Regions from separate parts of the Fictibacillus sp. WQ 8-8 genome, predicted to be linked through region 1. Evidence: predicted binding sites of a transcription regulator. Region 1 holds the regulator's gene; each other region holds the start of a gene.
The links. Region 1 encodes Rex, which represses fermentation and respiration genes when NADH is low (regulators of the CRP and FNR family bind a similar motif). Its sites were predicted from a motif close to TTGTGAAATATTTCACAA; they were not measured.
Positions count from the first base shown of each region.

Region 2: a site for Rex is predicted at 2,982-2,999, ahead of M1K46_RS01530 (ubiquinol oxidase subunit II). Genes of this name have one in related genera too.
Region 3: a site for Rex is predicted at 1,262-1,279, ahead of qoxA (cytochrome aa3 quinol oxidase subunit II). Genes of this name have one in related genera too.

Region 1 covers NZ_JAMXKG010000016.1:10,767-15,709, reverse strand. Annotated here, with positions in the region: gene M1K46_RS21820 (CPBP family intramembrane glutamic endopeptidase) at 1-682, shown strand, start outside; gene M1K46_RS21815 (DUF4305 domain-containing protein) at 682-882, shown strand; gene M1K46_RS21810 (hypothetical protein) at 1,054-1,290, opposite strand; gene solA (N-methyl-L-tryptophan oxidase) at 1,409-2,542, opposite strand; gene tatC (twin-arginine translocase subunit TatC) at 2,579-3,349, opposite strand; gene M1K46_RS21795 (twin-arginine translocase TatA/TatE family subunit) at 3,367-3,558, opposite strand; gene M1K46_RS21790 (redox-sensing transcriptional repressor Rex) at 3,592-4,239, opposite strand; gene moaC (cyclic pyranopterin monophosphate synthase MoaC) at 4,289-4,777, opposite strand.
Region 2 covers NZ_JAMXKG010000001.1:289,287-294,229, forward strand. Annotated here, with positions in the region: gene qoxB (cytochrome aa3 quinol oxidase subunit I) at 1-1,944, opposite strand, end outside; gene M1K46_RS01530 (ubiquinol oxidase subunit II) at 1,972-2,883, opposite strand; gene M1K46_RS01535 (cupin domain-containing protein) at 3,142-3,738, shown strand; gene arsC (arsenate reductase (thioredoxin)) at 3,783-4,202, opposite strand; gene M1K46_RS01545 (arsenic transporter) at 4,226-4,943, opposite strand, start outside.
Region 3 covers NZ_JAMXKG010000002.1:248,781-253,723, forward strand. Annotated here, with positions in the region: gene qoxB (cytochrome aa3 quinol oxidase subunit I) at 1-231, opposite strand, end outside; gene qoxA (cytochrome aa3 quinol oxidase subunit II) at 250-1,200, opposite strand; gene M1K46_RS04955 (hypothetical protein) at 1,420-1,707, opposite strand; gene M1K46_RS04960 (DEAD/DEAH box helicase) at 1,731-2,957, opposite strand; gene M1K46_RS04965 (L-threonine 3-dehydrogenase) at 3,130-4,092, opposite strand; gene M1K46_RS04970 (glycine C-acetyltransferase) at 4,127-4,943, opposite strand, start outside.

The DNA.
Region 1 (4,943 bases):
TTATGTACTGATGCAGCTGTCAGGCTATGTCGGTTACCCCCTCTTGAACTCTCTTGGCATTCCAAGGGATCACTGGGCCGGACTTTGGGGAACCATCAGCTTTCTCGCTGCTCTCTTAATTGTTCTTCTTCTCCTCATTCCCGATATGAAAGACCCGTCTTTACGAGGAGGACGCGTATCCCGTTCATCCGCTGTCGGCTGGGCCATTCTCGGAATCTTCATGGCTTATGGGGCGCAGATTATTGCCGGACTTATTGAAATAAAACTGCTTGGCATTAAGCCAGGCTCTGAAAATACTCAAATGCTCGTTAAGATTGCGAAACTCACTCCTTACTTTATGGTTGTGACCTCCATTGCGGGTCCGATCCTGGAAGAGATCATTTTCCGAAAAATTATTTTCGGGAGCCTGTATAAACGGTTTAACTTTGTGATCGCAGCGCTTATCAGCTCACTGATTTTCGCAGCGGTACACTTTGATTTCACCCATCTGCTCGTTTATACAGCCATGGGATTTGTATTTGCATTCCTGTATGTACGGACAAAACGCTTGCTCGTTCCCATTGTCGCCCATGTCTCCATGAATACCCTCGTCATGCTCGTACAGGTGGTTTTTGCTGATAAGATCAATGACTTGCAGGATAAAGCGGAGAAAATGCAGATGATTATTGGGGGACTTTTCTAATGAGAACATCACCATTTTTTATGAGCGGTTTATATACTGTCATGGGCATCCTTTTCACCTGGCTCGCCATTCATTATTCCAATGAATACGGCGTCACCGGGATTTGGACCCTGATCACCATGCTTGTGGCGACCTTTGATTTTGCCAATGCGATCAAGTACTTCCGATTGCATCGCCACATTAAAAAGTATAAGAAATAAACAAAACCCGGCTGGACAGTGTGTCTGAGCCGGGTTTTTTGTGCGGTTCAGGGATCTTTGCGGCTGTTACTATTGGTTCGACACGAATTACTCACCGTTTTTCATGCTTTACTCACGGTTTGGCGTGATTTACTTCCAGTTCGACAAGCTTTACTCACGAAAACAGAGACTTTACTCACACAACACATCATTTTCAAAAAAATCCACAAAAATGTGGCCACCTTTGACTTTGCCAATGCGATCAAGTACTACAGGCTTGACCGCCACATCAAAAAATACATTAAATAGCAATAAAGGGGCTGTCCAAGAAGTCTGTAAGCTGTTGATTTCCGTTCCTGGGTGCTCGCTTTCCGCGGGGCGTGCGGTGAGCCTCTTGGCGCTAGCGCCTGCGGGAGTCTCACCTGTCACGCTAGTCCCGCAGGAGTCTCGCACCTTCCACTTCAATCAACTTTTCATTGAAGATTTTCAAGCCAAAAAGGAGCTGCTGAAGGTCAATTTTCGACTTTCAGGACAGCCCCTTTTTTATTTACTCTTTTTCAAATCGGCGGATGGAGAATGAAGAAATATCTTGTTCACTCTTTCCCGCTATGATTAATTCGCTTAAAACCTGGCCTACTGCAGAGCTGAATTTAAAACCATGTCCTGAAAAGCCTGAGGCAATGGCCACGTTAGAATGGTTCGGATGTAAATCGATGATGAATTTTTCATCTGGCGTCATAGTGTAAATACAGGTTTTACCGAATTTCAACGACCCGCCTTTTGGCATATAGCGGTTCAAAAAACCAGCAAGATCGGATTCATCTTCCTCTTGTTCACCAAAAAGAGCTAATGGCTCATCCGGATTGATTCGATCGCCTCCATCATGCCGCCCCGTCTTTAGCCCCGAACCGTTGATGCTTGGAAAGCCATAATAAAGACCTTGAGGTGTATCTACAGCAAAGGCTGGAAAGGATTGAGAGTTATAAAGTTCTTCATGGGCATCGAACCAGGCAAATGTTTTTCTCACCGGTTTAAGAGGAAGATTCAGCTTTAGCTTGGCAAGGAGTGGCCCAGACCACGCTCCTGCCGAAACTACCAGGGCATCTGAAGAAAATGTCTGTTCCTCCGTCCTAACAGTTACTTTCTTGCCGTGGATATACAGTTCTTTAACCTTCTGATTGGTTAGAACCTCTGCTCCATACTTTTCTGCAAGCTCTCGATAAGCTTCGATACATTCCTCGCATTTTAGCACTCCGGACGTTGGCTCATAGCATCCTATATAGTTTTCAGGCAATGTCATTCCCAGCCACCGCTCGTTCACTTCATGCGAAGACAACACTTCAAGAGGCAGAGAATAAGTCTTTGAACTGGAGATAATATTCTGAACGAATTCGGATTGATGATCCCCGGCATTCAAGACGCCTGTTTGAAGAAACAGCTCTTTGCCTGTCTCTTTCTCCAGGTCTCTCCACAACTCCCGTGCTTTCAGAACGAACGGAACATACTCTTCTCCCTCTGCGTACGCATACCTTATCATTCTTGTATCCCCGTGGTGGCTGCCTTTGTTGTGCGGTGGATCATATGAATCTAACAATAAGGTTCTTTTTCCGCTCTTCGATAAAAAAGATCCTGCCGCCATTCCCATAGAACCGGCTCCAATGACAATAACATCATAGTGCATGATTTATTACCTCCATCTATAAAAAAACACACCTCATTAATCGAGATGTGTCTTTTCCAATTCAAGATCAAGCATAGCCTCTTCTTCTGCTTTCAGCCGCTTTTTATAGGCATTGGCCGAAATTAAAATACTGATCTCATACAGAATGATGAGCGGAACGGTGATGGTCAAGTGTGAAATCAGCTCTGGAGGACTGATCAGACCTGCCACAACGATAATTCCAAAATAAGCGAATCTCCTGATCTTTCGTAAAAAATGAGGAGTAACAAGCCCAAGCCTTGTTAAGAACATGACAAGGACCGGAAACTGAAACAACAAACCAAACGGCAGTATTAAACTGAACAAAAATGAAAAATACTCGTTAATCCCATATTCCCCTTCGACATTCAGCGAATTCGCAATGTTCGACATGAAATGAACGACGAGCGGAAACAGAATGAAGTAGCCGAAGCTCAGTCCGGCTGCAAACAGCAGAAAGGAAATCGGAATGTAAGAGAGTGTTACTTTTCTTTCATTTTCAAAAAGACCGGGGCTGATAAAAGCCCATATTTGATAGAGCGCCACCGGCAGGGAAAGCAAAAGCGCAATAATAAAAGCAAAATCTATATATACCTTCAGAGGATCGGTAAGATTAAACGCGTTCATCTGGATGTCTTTTGCTACATTGTCACTTTGCAAATAAACAATGACGGGCTTGGCAAAAAAGAGACCCACAACCATAAAGAGAAAAAAGAAAACGGCCGTAATGACGATACGGTTTCTTAATTCACCCAAATGGTCGTAGACCGGCATGTTTTTATCTGTCATTTTGTTCATCCTAACTGCTACTTCTGTTCGTTTTGGAGAGACTCTTTTTCTTTCTTGTCGTTATCATGATCATCCATGAGTCCCTGTGTCGCATTTTTAAATTCTCTTAACGTTTTTCCTGCTGCCCGTCCAAGTTCCGGAAGCTTTTTCGGTCCAAATACGACTAATGCGGCCGCGGCGATAAACACTGCACTACCTGCTCCAATCATTCCAGACACCTCCTTTACTGCAAAATGGAAAATCTAAAAATCAACTGATGGGTAATGTTTCATAAAATAAATCAAAGACTGCAATTCCACTGCTAAATCAATATGATGCACCCTGATCTCGGCCGGCAGTGTCAGGCGCGCAGGTGTAAAGTTCAAGATGCCTTTGATCCCAGCCCGAACGAGCTGGTCGGCAATAAACTGGGCAGAGCCCACTGGAACGGTCAGGATGGCGACTTCTACATCACTTTCCTGAAGCTCCGCTACTATGTTGTCAATAGAATGGATCGGAACTCCAGCTACTTCTTTTCCTACCTTGGCCGGATCCACGTCAAAAGCGACCTGGATGACTGTATTATTGTTTTTTATAAAGTTATAGTGCAGGAAAGCGGTCCCTAAATTTCCAACGCCAATCAAAGCAACCTTTGTTACTTCATCCTGGTTAAGCGTTTTCCGGAAAAAAGATAATAAATAGTTTACGTTGTAGCCGTAACCCTTTTTCCCGAGAGCACCGAAGTAGGAAAAATCCCTTCTGATCGTTGCTGAGTCTACTTTTACTGCTTCGCTAAGCTCTGCAGAAGATACCCGCTGCTTTCCTGAAATGGAAAGGTTTTTCAGAAAACGGTAATAAAGCGGAAGCCTCTTGGCAGTTGCCTGCGGTATTTTTATCTGTTCCTGATTCATATTAGAGCCCTCCACTATCAGAAAGCTTATCTACAGTTTACCATATTTTTTAAGTGGTACGTTGAAAATCCCCGTTTTTTCCGCCGGTTTTGCTCTGCAAAAAGGTTGGTCCAATGATCATTCCCTTATCCACGGCCTTGCACATGTCATAAACGGTTAACGCTGCGGCACTCGCTGCAGTCAAAGCTTCCATTTCAACACCGGTATTGCCTTTTGTTTTCACGGCTGCTTCAATATGCAGCCTGTACTGTTCTTTATTTTCTTCTTCCCATTGAAACGTAATATCTACACCCGTCAGGGACAGAGGATGGCACATTGGAATCCAGTCGGATGTTTTTTTCGCTGCCATAATGCCTGCGACCTGCGCAACGGCAAGGACATCGCCTTTACGAAACGAGCCTTCTGATATTTTTGTGTAGATTTCCTTGTTAACAGCGATTGAGCTTCTGGCTGCAGCTGTACGGACCGTCGCATCCTTTTCGGAGATGTCTACCATTTTTGCTCTTCCTTGTTCGTTAAAATGCGTAAAAGATTCCATAACCTTCTCCTTCTTCCTAGAATATACACTATCTTTGAAATCTATGGCGGATGATTTGCACTTTAATTCTAACGAAATGTTGAACATTGATTAGTTGCTCCGCTTCGCTTATGTAAGCTACACTAAGAGTAGACAGAATTCAGCAATACAGGCTAATCGAGCAGCA
Region 2 (4,943 bases), on a different contig from region 1:
TAAAGAAGCTTCCGTCCGCTTGATTTCATCTACAGGAATGTAGTAGTCCGTTTTCCGCTGGAAGGAACGGGCCAGCAAGCAGATGGCTACACCAGCCAAGCCGGCGATTCCTACCCACACCCATTCAAAGGTAAGACCAAATCCAGCTACAAACCAGCACGCTGCCATGAAAAATGGAATACCTGAGTTTTTAGGCATGTGGATCGGTTCAAACTCTTTATTTTCTTTTTCAGATGCAGCTCCATGCTTATGTTCTTTCACATCCCACCAGGCATCATCACTCTTCACCTCTGGAATATGGGCAAAGTTATAAAGCGGAGCAGGAGATGGAATGGACCACTCCAGCGTCCGGCCGTTCCACGGATCTCCGGTAAGATCGCGCTCGCCGTTTTTGATGCTGTAGAGGATTTGCCATACCTGGAACACGAAGCCGATTCCCATAAGGAACGCGCCACCCGTGGAAACAAGGTTGTACGGCGCCCAGCCCATGTCCCATCCGTACGTATAGACACGGCGGGTCATGCCCATGAATCCAAGCGCATATTGCGGCATGAAGCATACATAAAACCCGATGTTCCACGTCCAGAACGCCCATTTGCCGAGGCGGTCGTTCAATTTAAAGCCGAACATTTTCGGCCACCAGTAGTAGAGTCCTGCCAAATACCCGAAGACAACCCCGCCAATCAAGACCTGATGAAAGTGGGCAATCAGGAAATAGCTGTTATGGTACTGATAGTCAGCCGGCGCAACAGCCAGCATGACCCCTGTCGCTCCCCCGACGACAAAGCAGGGAATAAAAGCAAGCGTCCAGAGCATCGGCTGCGTCATGCTGATGCGGCCGCGGAACATCGTGAACAGCCAGTTAAATACTTTAACACCGGTCGGAATACCGATTGCCATCGTTGTTATGGCAAAGAAAGTATTCACATCGGCTCCGGCACCCATTGTGAAAAAGTGATGCACCCATGTAAAGTAGGAAAGTACGCTGATGATCATCATGGAAAATACCATGGATTTATAGCCGAAAATTTTCTTTTTCGAGAAGGTGCTGACGACCTCTGAGTAGATACCGAACGCCGGCAGCACTACGATATACACTTCTGGATGTCCCCACATCCAGATCAGGTTGACATACATCATCGGGTTTCCGCCGCCGGTTGCCGTAAAGATATGGGCACCGAAAAAGCGGTCAACAAACAATAGCGCCAGCGTTACCGTCAATACAGGAAATGCGAAGATGATCGTGATGCAGCTGGCCAGTACAGACCAGGAGAACAGCGGCATCTTCATGAGTTTCATGCCGGGAGCACGCATCTTTAAAATGGTGACGAGAAAGTTGATTCCTGTTGCCAGGCTTCCAATCCCCGAGATTTGAATTCCCCAGATATAAAAGTTTTGTCCCGGCCCCGGGCTTCCCGCAAGTTCGGATAACGGCGGATAGCTTAGCCAGCCGGCATCCGGTGATCCTCCCACAACAAAGGATAAGTTGAACAGCATGGCGCCAAAGAAAAACAGCCAAAAGCTCAGCGCGTTCAAGAACGGATATGCGACATCGCGCGCTCCGAGCTGCAGCGGCACCACAATGTTAAACAGTGCAAACATAAAGGGCATCGCCATAAACAAAATCATGATTGTGCCATGCGTCGTAAAAATCTCATTGTAATGCTGGGAATCCAAAAAGTGTGAATTCGGAAACGCCAGCTGCATTCTCATGAGCAGTGCGTCAACTCCTCCCCTGAACAGCATGAGGAGGGAGGATACCAAATACATAATTCCGATTTTTTTATGATCAACGGTTGTGAGCCACTCGCGCCACAGCCAGCCCCATTTTTTGAAAAACGTAAGAAAAACCAAAATACCAAGAAGCGTGATCACAATGGCAACATCCGCGCCGTAAATCAGCGGATCGCCGGTTACAAAAAATCCTTTCGCCTTGTCTGCCATCTGTTTTTCCCCCTTTCTTCTTTTCTATTATTTATCGTGGTCCATCATCGACATGTCATGTCCCCCGTGCTTCATCTCAGGCTTCATATATTTGCCGCCGTTGCGGTCGATCGTTTCATGAAACAAGGATTCAGGATACGAAGAAAATGATTGTTTCTCTGCCAGTCCTTTTTTCGTCAGCAGATCATATCTCTCCTGAGTTAGCGCCGGAGCTGATTTTTTAATTTGTTGTGCCCATTGGTTGAATTCAGCCTGCGGCTTGGCAACCACCTTAAATTTCATATGGGCAAAACCTTTTCCGGTAAAGTTGGCACCAGATCCAAAGTACGTTCCCGGTTTTTCCGCCTGCAGCCAGAGCCGCATCGCCATTCCCGGCATCGTATATTCTTGTCCGCCAAGCTCCGGAACCCAGAACGAGTTCATCATCGAATCCGATGTTAATTGGAATTGAACTGGAACGCCAGCCGGAATTTCCGCATAGTTGACAGTCGCAATTTTTTGATCGGGATACTGAAACAGCCACTTCCAATCGAGTGAGGTGACCTGAATGGTAATCGGTTTTACATCCGTCACCGGCGGTTTGACAAGAGAATACGTTGTTTTGGCAGTGTAAACGCCTAAAATACAAATAATGATGACCGGAATTCCCCACCACACGATCTCCAATATTTTGCTGTCATTCCACTCTGGCGTATACGGTGCTTTATTGCCCGGTTTGTCACGGTACCTGTATACGATATAAAACAGCAAAACTAAAACCGGTATCACCACAGCGGCACATAAAACCGCTGACAATACAATTAAGTCAAGCTCCTTTTGCGCGACAGGGCCGGACGGATTAAAGACGAGATACCGCCGGTCGCATCCTGTTAGAAGTGCTAACAGTGTGATGCCCAGAGCAGAAACCTTCCAAAGATAGCCGGACGTATGTTTCTTCATGTGTGACCTCTCCTTTCATAACCTGAAACAGTGTTTCTATCTTCCTGACGGAGTGTAATAAGTACTATTTCATGCTATAACGGAGGGGCTTTTCTCATATGTGATATAAATCACACTTTCATAAAAATAAGGCTTGTTCTGCTTCATTTGTCACAAAGTGGACAAATGAGGCCGCAGCAGGAAAAAATACTTTCACGCCATCTGGGCATCTGCATAGGGTATGGTAGTGACCATCTGCCAAAAGAAAGAGGGTAAACTATGGTACAAAACCTGGATTACACATCACCATCCACTCAATACACCGCCGATGTCAGCAGCAACGTGTTCACCAAAGACCGCGAGAATTATATAAATGTTTTGGGAATCCAGCAGTTAAACACGTTAGACAATGTTTCCTTATTGGACATTTTCTTGAGCACCAATAACGTCGTCGAACCTCATTATCACCAAAATGCCGCAGAGCTTGTGTACTGCATTTCCGGTTCTGCTGTTGTTTCCATCTTCAATCCTTTTACGAAACAGTTCCATCACTATCCGATCGGACCCCGGCAGGTTGCTAACGTTCCTCAAGGCTGGTGGCATTATGAAGTGGCTACATCTGACCAAACCCACCTGCTGGCTATATTCAACTCACCGACCCCGGATGTCATCCTGGGTTCCGATCTTTTAAAATTCACCCCGTCCAACATCATGGCTCACACATATTGCATGAATGAAAAACAATGGATCCAAACGGTCGCACCCGTCCAGTCCACCACGTTTATCGGGCCGCCGAAAAACTGCAGTGGAGAACAACGCCAAGATCAGTATTATCCAAGCCATTATCCTCAGACTTTCTATCATCCGCCATATTAAAACGGCAAAAAAAAAGGCTTACCTCGACGGGTAAGCCTTGCTTGTTATTTTCCTGTTTTCGCGAACGTTGCGATACGTTCTCCGATTTCATCACGGACGCGCTGGAACACCTTCCATTTTTCTTCTTCTGTTCCTTCCGCTTTCGCCGGATCATCAAATCCCCAGTGATCTCGTTTTACATGCGGAGGAGTCATCGGGCACTTGTCAGCCGCATCCCCGCAGAGCGTGACAACAAGATCTGCGTTATTTAAAATATCGGGATCAATGATGTCAGACGTTTGATTCGAAATATCAATCTCCACTTCATTCATCGCTTTAACCGCATTGGGATTTAAGCCATGTGCTTCAATCCCTGCGCTTTTTACTTCCCATTCTTCACCAAGATGCTTTTTAGCCCAGCCTTCTGCCATCTGGCTTCTGCATGAATTTCCGGTACATAAGAAATAGATTGTTTTTTTAGCCATTCTCAAACACTCCTTAACTCAATTTAATGAAGGATAATTAACCATAGATAGAGACCTGTCAACGTTATAAACAAGGTTGGAACGGTTAAAACGACCCCAATTTTAAAGTAGTATCCCCATGTTATTTTCACGCCTTTAGTATTCAGCACATGAAGCCATAATAATGTAGCTAACGAACCAATCGGTGTAAGTTTCGGCCCCAAGTCCGAACCGATCACGTTCGCATAAATCAAGGCTTCCCTCATGACACCTGTAGTATGGGTATCAGATATGGCTAACGCATCAATCATAACGGTTGGCATATTATTCATCACAGAAGAGATGACTGCTGCGATAAAGCCCATTCCTATCGTTCCTGCAAATAGTCCATGATGTGTGACGGATTCAATGGCACTAGCCAATAAATTGGTCAGTCCTGCATTTCGCAAACCATACACGACAACATACATACCGATGGAAAAGAATACGACCGCCCAAGGTGCACCTTTTATTACTGTTCTTGTCTGGACGGCTGAGCTTTTTCTTGCAGCTGCCAAGAAAATAACCGCGATGACTCCTGCGATGAAGGATACAGGTACAGAGAAGAATTCTCCTATAAAGTATCCAGCGAGCAGAACAGCTAATACATACCATGACAATGTAAACATTTTTACATCTTTAATGGCCTCTGCCGGTTTTTTCAGCTGATTGACATCGTATGTCTTTGGTATGCTTTTTCTGAAATACAGATAGAGTACAAGA
Region 3 (4,943 bases), on a different contig from region 1:
ACGCATTAGCAATGCATCGACACCACCGCGGAATAGCATAAGAACCGCAGAAGCGATGTACATGATTCCTAACTTTTTATGGTCAACGGTAGTGAGCCATTCTTTCCAAAGCCACTGCCATTTTTTAAAATATGTCAGATAAAATAGAAGTCCGATTACTGTTAAACCGATGGAAACGTCCGCACCGTAAATCAGCGGGTCACCGGTAACAAAAAATTCATCCCATTTCATAATTTAGTGCCTCCTCTATTAATGAGAATGAGATTCCCCATGAGAGTCTTGTTCCGGCTTGTTCGCATCTTTCGCTTTTGAACCGTGCGGGTTTTGCGGAACTACTCCTAAGCGTTCACGGGTCTTCACTGCATAGTCTCTATCTTTAGCGTGATCTACCCATTTTAAATGTGTGGATGAGAATGTCATCTTCTTGGCTTCGCCTTGAAGCATTAACTGATCATACTGCTTTTTAGACAACTCAGGCGCCTTGCTCTTCGTATCTTTTGCCCATTTGTCAAAATCAGTCTGTGAAACAGAATTCACATCAAAAATCTGGTGGGTGAATCCTTCACCATTATAGTTTGCATTTCGACCTGCAAATTTGCCTTTATGATCCGCCTGCAGATAAAGCGTTGTTTCCATACCTGGCATCGCGTACTTTTGACCCCCAAGTGCAGGAACCCAGAATGACGACATGGAATCTGCTGAAGTCAGCTTGAATTCCACCGTCCGGTCTTCCGGGATATTAATGTAGTTGACGGTTTCAATGCCTTGCTCCGGATAAGAGAAAATCCATTTCCAGTCAACTGCCGTCGCCGTAATGACGATCGGTTCTTGGTGTGCAGAAGCCTGTGGCGGTTTCTCAAGATCATAAATGGTCTTAATCGTCGGAATAGACAAAGCGATTGTAATAAGAATCGGGATAACCGTCCAGAGTATTTCTAATTTCTTGCTTCCCTCTTGTTCAGGTTCCCAGTTGGACATATCTTTTCTGTTTTCACGGTATTTAACAACAATCACCGTGAGCAGGATATACACTACAAGTAGAATAAGTGCCATGAATCCTATAGAATAAAGAATAAGATCCTTCTGCTGAGCCGCAACAGGTCCTTTCGGATCTAGAACTATATAATTGCTGCAACCGCCTAAGAAAAATACGGACAGCATAAGTCCTAACGCAAAAAACGGTCTTAACCGCTTAAACACTAGGCCCACCTTCCTTCCTGTAAACATATATGTGAGATTTCTCACTGTAAACTTACTAAGTTTGTGCTTTCGTTCACATAATAACAAATTTCCCCCAAAAATAGACCATCTTTTATGAACTGTCATAAGTTCTTCATGTAAATTTCACTAGTTTATCACATATTCATCAAAGAATGTTCATATTTTTGGAATTTACTTCTTGCTCTTCCATTTCACGATTTATCCCTGTACGAAATGAAAAAGCCGCCTGTTCGGCGACTTTTTTACCGTTCTAAATTCTTTATTTCCTTTAAAAGGATAGATTAAACCAAGTATACAATTTAAATTCATGACAATGTTCCACATGGAACGTTTTTTCTTCATGATTCGACGTGTTTTTTTATGGATTCCGGATGATAGACCATCTTTCCCATCTTCGCATAAAACCAACCTGTACCCTTCGTTTTCCAGCATCCTCATGATTAACCGTGCGAGACGGCGATCGTCTTCAGCCAGTAAAATTTTCATGCGATCCTTCTCCTGTACGGTTGTCAGCGCCTCCGTGGCTTTCTGCTGCTTTTCTGATACTGCGGTCTTGCTCCCGCACGGCGGCTCTGCATCTTGTCATTCGTTTCAGAGCGGCTTCCCTCCTTCTTTTTTTCCGGTTTTTCCAGCCGCTGTTTTTGTATCTTCTGCTTAATTCCTTTTTCAATCAACTCTAAAAAATTGCGGTCTTTTGCCGCAACCATCGTCACGGCAAGCCCCTTGCTGCCGGCTCGTCCCGTTCGTCCGATACGGTGGATATAACTTTCTGTATCTTGAGGAATATCGTAATTGATGACATGGGTCACACCTTCAACATCCAGGCCCCTTGCCGCAACATCTGTAGCGATCAGGTAGCGGATTTCTCCCTGCCGGAAGGCATGCATTACCGCTTCCCGTTTAGCCTGGGTGAGATCGCCATGCAGTTCGTCTGCCTGATATCCCGCTTCCTTCAAAGCTTCATTCAGTTTGCTTACCCGCCGCTTCGTCCGGCAAAAAATAATAGCAAGATACGGACGGTGCAGCTCCAGAAGCAGCTTCAAGTCATCCTGCTTTGAGCGGTCTGTCGTCTCAATAACCCGTTGTCTGATTTCTTTTAAGGTGATTTGTGTCTTCTTCACCGTAATCTTTGCTGGATCTTTCATATACGTTCCTGCAAGCTTTACAATTTCAGAAGGCATCGTTGCGGAAAAAAGCATCATCTGCCGGTTCTCTTCTGGTGTCTGATCAATAATTTCTTCAACATCCTGCAAAAATCCGATATGAAGCATCTGATCCGCCTCATCTAAAACCAGCATGGAGACGTGTGACAGATCAATGGTTCCTCGTCTTACATGGTCCAGCAAACGTCCTGGTGTGGCGATGACAACCTGCACCTTACCGCCGAGTTTATGCATTTGCTGAATAACATCTTGTCCCCCATAAACGGGCAGGACATCAATTCCCATTGAACTGCTCAGCTTTTTTACTTCTTCCGCCACCTGGATAGCAAGTTCTCTTGTCGGCGTCACGATCAGTGCTTGGATAGCTTCATTCTCCTGGTCAATCCGCTGCAGCATCGGTACGGCAAAAGCCATCGTTTTCCCGGTTCCTGTCTGGGATTTTGCAATCACATCTTTTCCTTCTAACAGCAGCGGGATCGCCTGCTCCTGAATCATTGTCGGCTGGGCAATCCCATAGTCAGCTAACGTTTTCCGGAGCAGAGGATTCACCTGTAAAGCTTCAAAACCACCCATAAGCAAGTCTCCTTCCTTTTCTTAAATTACTTGGTTAGAGCAATATTATTAATGCTCTTTCTTGTTGAACTTCGCATACTGATGCTGAAAGAGGACTCAAGTCTATTACCCCTATAGTAAGCATGTACCTTTTAAAAAAGAGAGCCATATTAAGGCTCCCTTTTTCTTCGTATTAATTTGCTACTTTGTTATTCAGCTTGTCGTTCAGCTTCAACAGCATATCTGCTGTCATTTTATCCAAGTCATAGTCCGCTTTAAAGCCCCATTCCGCTATAGCTGCTGAAGAATCGATGATATTCGGCCAGCTATCGGCAATCGCCTGTCGAACAGGGTCTACATCATAATCCATCGTAAAGGATGGCATCTGCTTTTTGATGGCAGCAGCGATTTGTTCCGGCTCAAAGCTCATCGCAGAAACGTTAAATGAGTTTCGGTGAACCAGTTTCGCCGGATCAGCTTCCATCAAGTTAATAATTGCATTTAACGCATCAGGCATATACATCATATCCATGTATGTGCCCGCATCAATAAATGAAGTATATCTTCCTTTTCGGACCGCTTCGTAATAAATTTCAACCGCATAGTCCGTTGTGCCGCCTCCAGGAGGTGCCACATAGGAGATCAATCCAGGGAAACGCAGTCCGCGGGTATCTACGCCAAATTTGTGATAGTAATAATCACAAAGAAGCTCGCCGGACACTTTGTTTACTCCATACATCGTTGTCGGACGCTGGATCGTGTCCTGCGGAGTCTGGTCTTTCGGTGTAGAAGGACCGAATGCTCCGATTGAACTTGGTGTGAAGAATTGGCAGTTCAATTCTCTCGCGACCTCAAGTGCGTTCACCAGGCCTCCCATGTTCAAGTTCCAAGCAAGCAGCGGCTTCGCTTCTGCAGTAGCAGAAAGAAGAGCAGCAAGGTGGACCACCGTATCCGCATTGTATTTTTTAGCGATGCCGGCCATCGCCTGTGCATCGGTTACATCAAGAATCTCGAACGGTCCGGATTGAACGACAGGGCTGTCTGTCTTACGGATATCTGTCGCAATAACATTATCCGCGCCATATATATCACGGGCTTTCATGACCAGCTCTGAACCGATCTGCCCGAGTGCTCCAGTAATCAATATCTTCTTCATGTTACATCCTCCAAATCTATTACCGGTTCCTGTATTAAGAGATGATTCCCATTTCCTTGCCGACTTTTTCGTAGATGGCAAGTGCCTGATCAAGCATTTCCTTCGTATGGGCAGCCGTTGGCATGTTTCTTACACGGCCAGTGCCTCTTGGTACGGTTGGGAAGACGATGGATTTTGCATAAACGCCTTCTTCATTCAGCTTTTTGCTGAACTCCTGAGTTTTTACTTCATCACCTACAATAACTGGTGTGATTGGTGTTTCACTGTTTCCGATATCATAGCCCAGCTTCTCAAGGCCTTGTTTCAAATACTTGCTGTTGTCCCACAGTTTTTCTTGCAGCTCTGTGCTTGATGTTAAAATTTCAATGGCTTTTGTACAAGCTGCTACATCTCCTGGAGTCAGTGAAGTAGAGAACAAGAATGGACGGCTTCTTACTTTCAGCCAGTCGATCAAGTCTTTTTTACCGGCTACATAACCGCCGACAACACCGATTGCTTTAGAGAGCGTACCGATTTGGAGATCCACTTTATCGGATAATCCGAAATGCTTCACGGTTCCTGCGCCGTTGCCGAGTACGCCAGATCCATGTGCATCGTCTACATAAGTGATAAGATCAAACTCTTCCGCAATTTCAACGATCTCTGGAAGCTTGGCAACGTCTCCGTCCATGGAGAACACACCGTCCGTGATGACCATGATCTTGTTGTAAAGTCCAGATTCCTTTGCTTCCTTCGCTTTTGTACGAAGGTCTTCCATGTCAGAGTGGTTGACACGGATAATTTTTGCTCTGGAAAGTCTGCAGCCGTCAATGATGGACGCATGGTTCAGTTCATCTGATAGAATCGCGTCA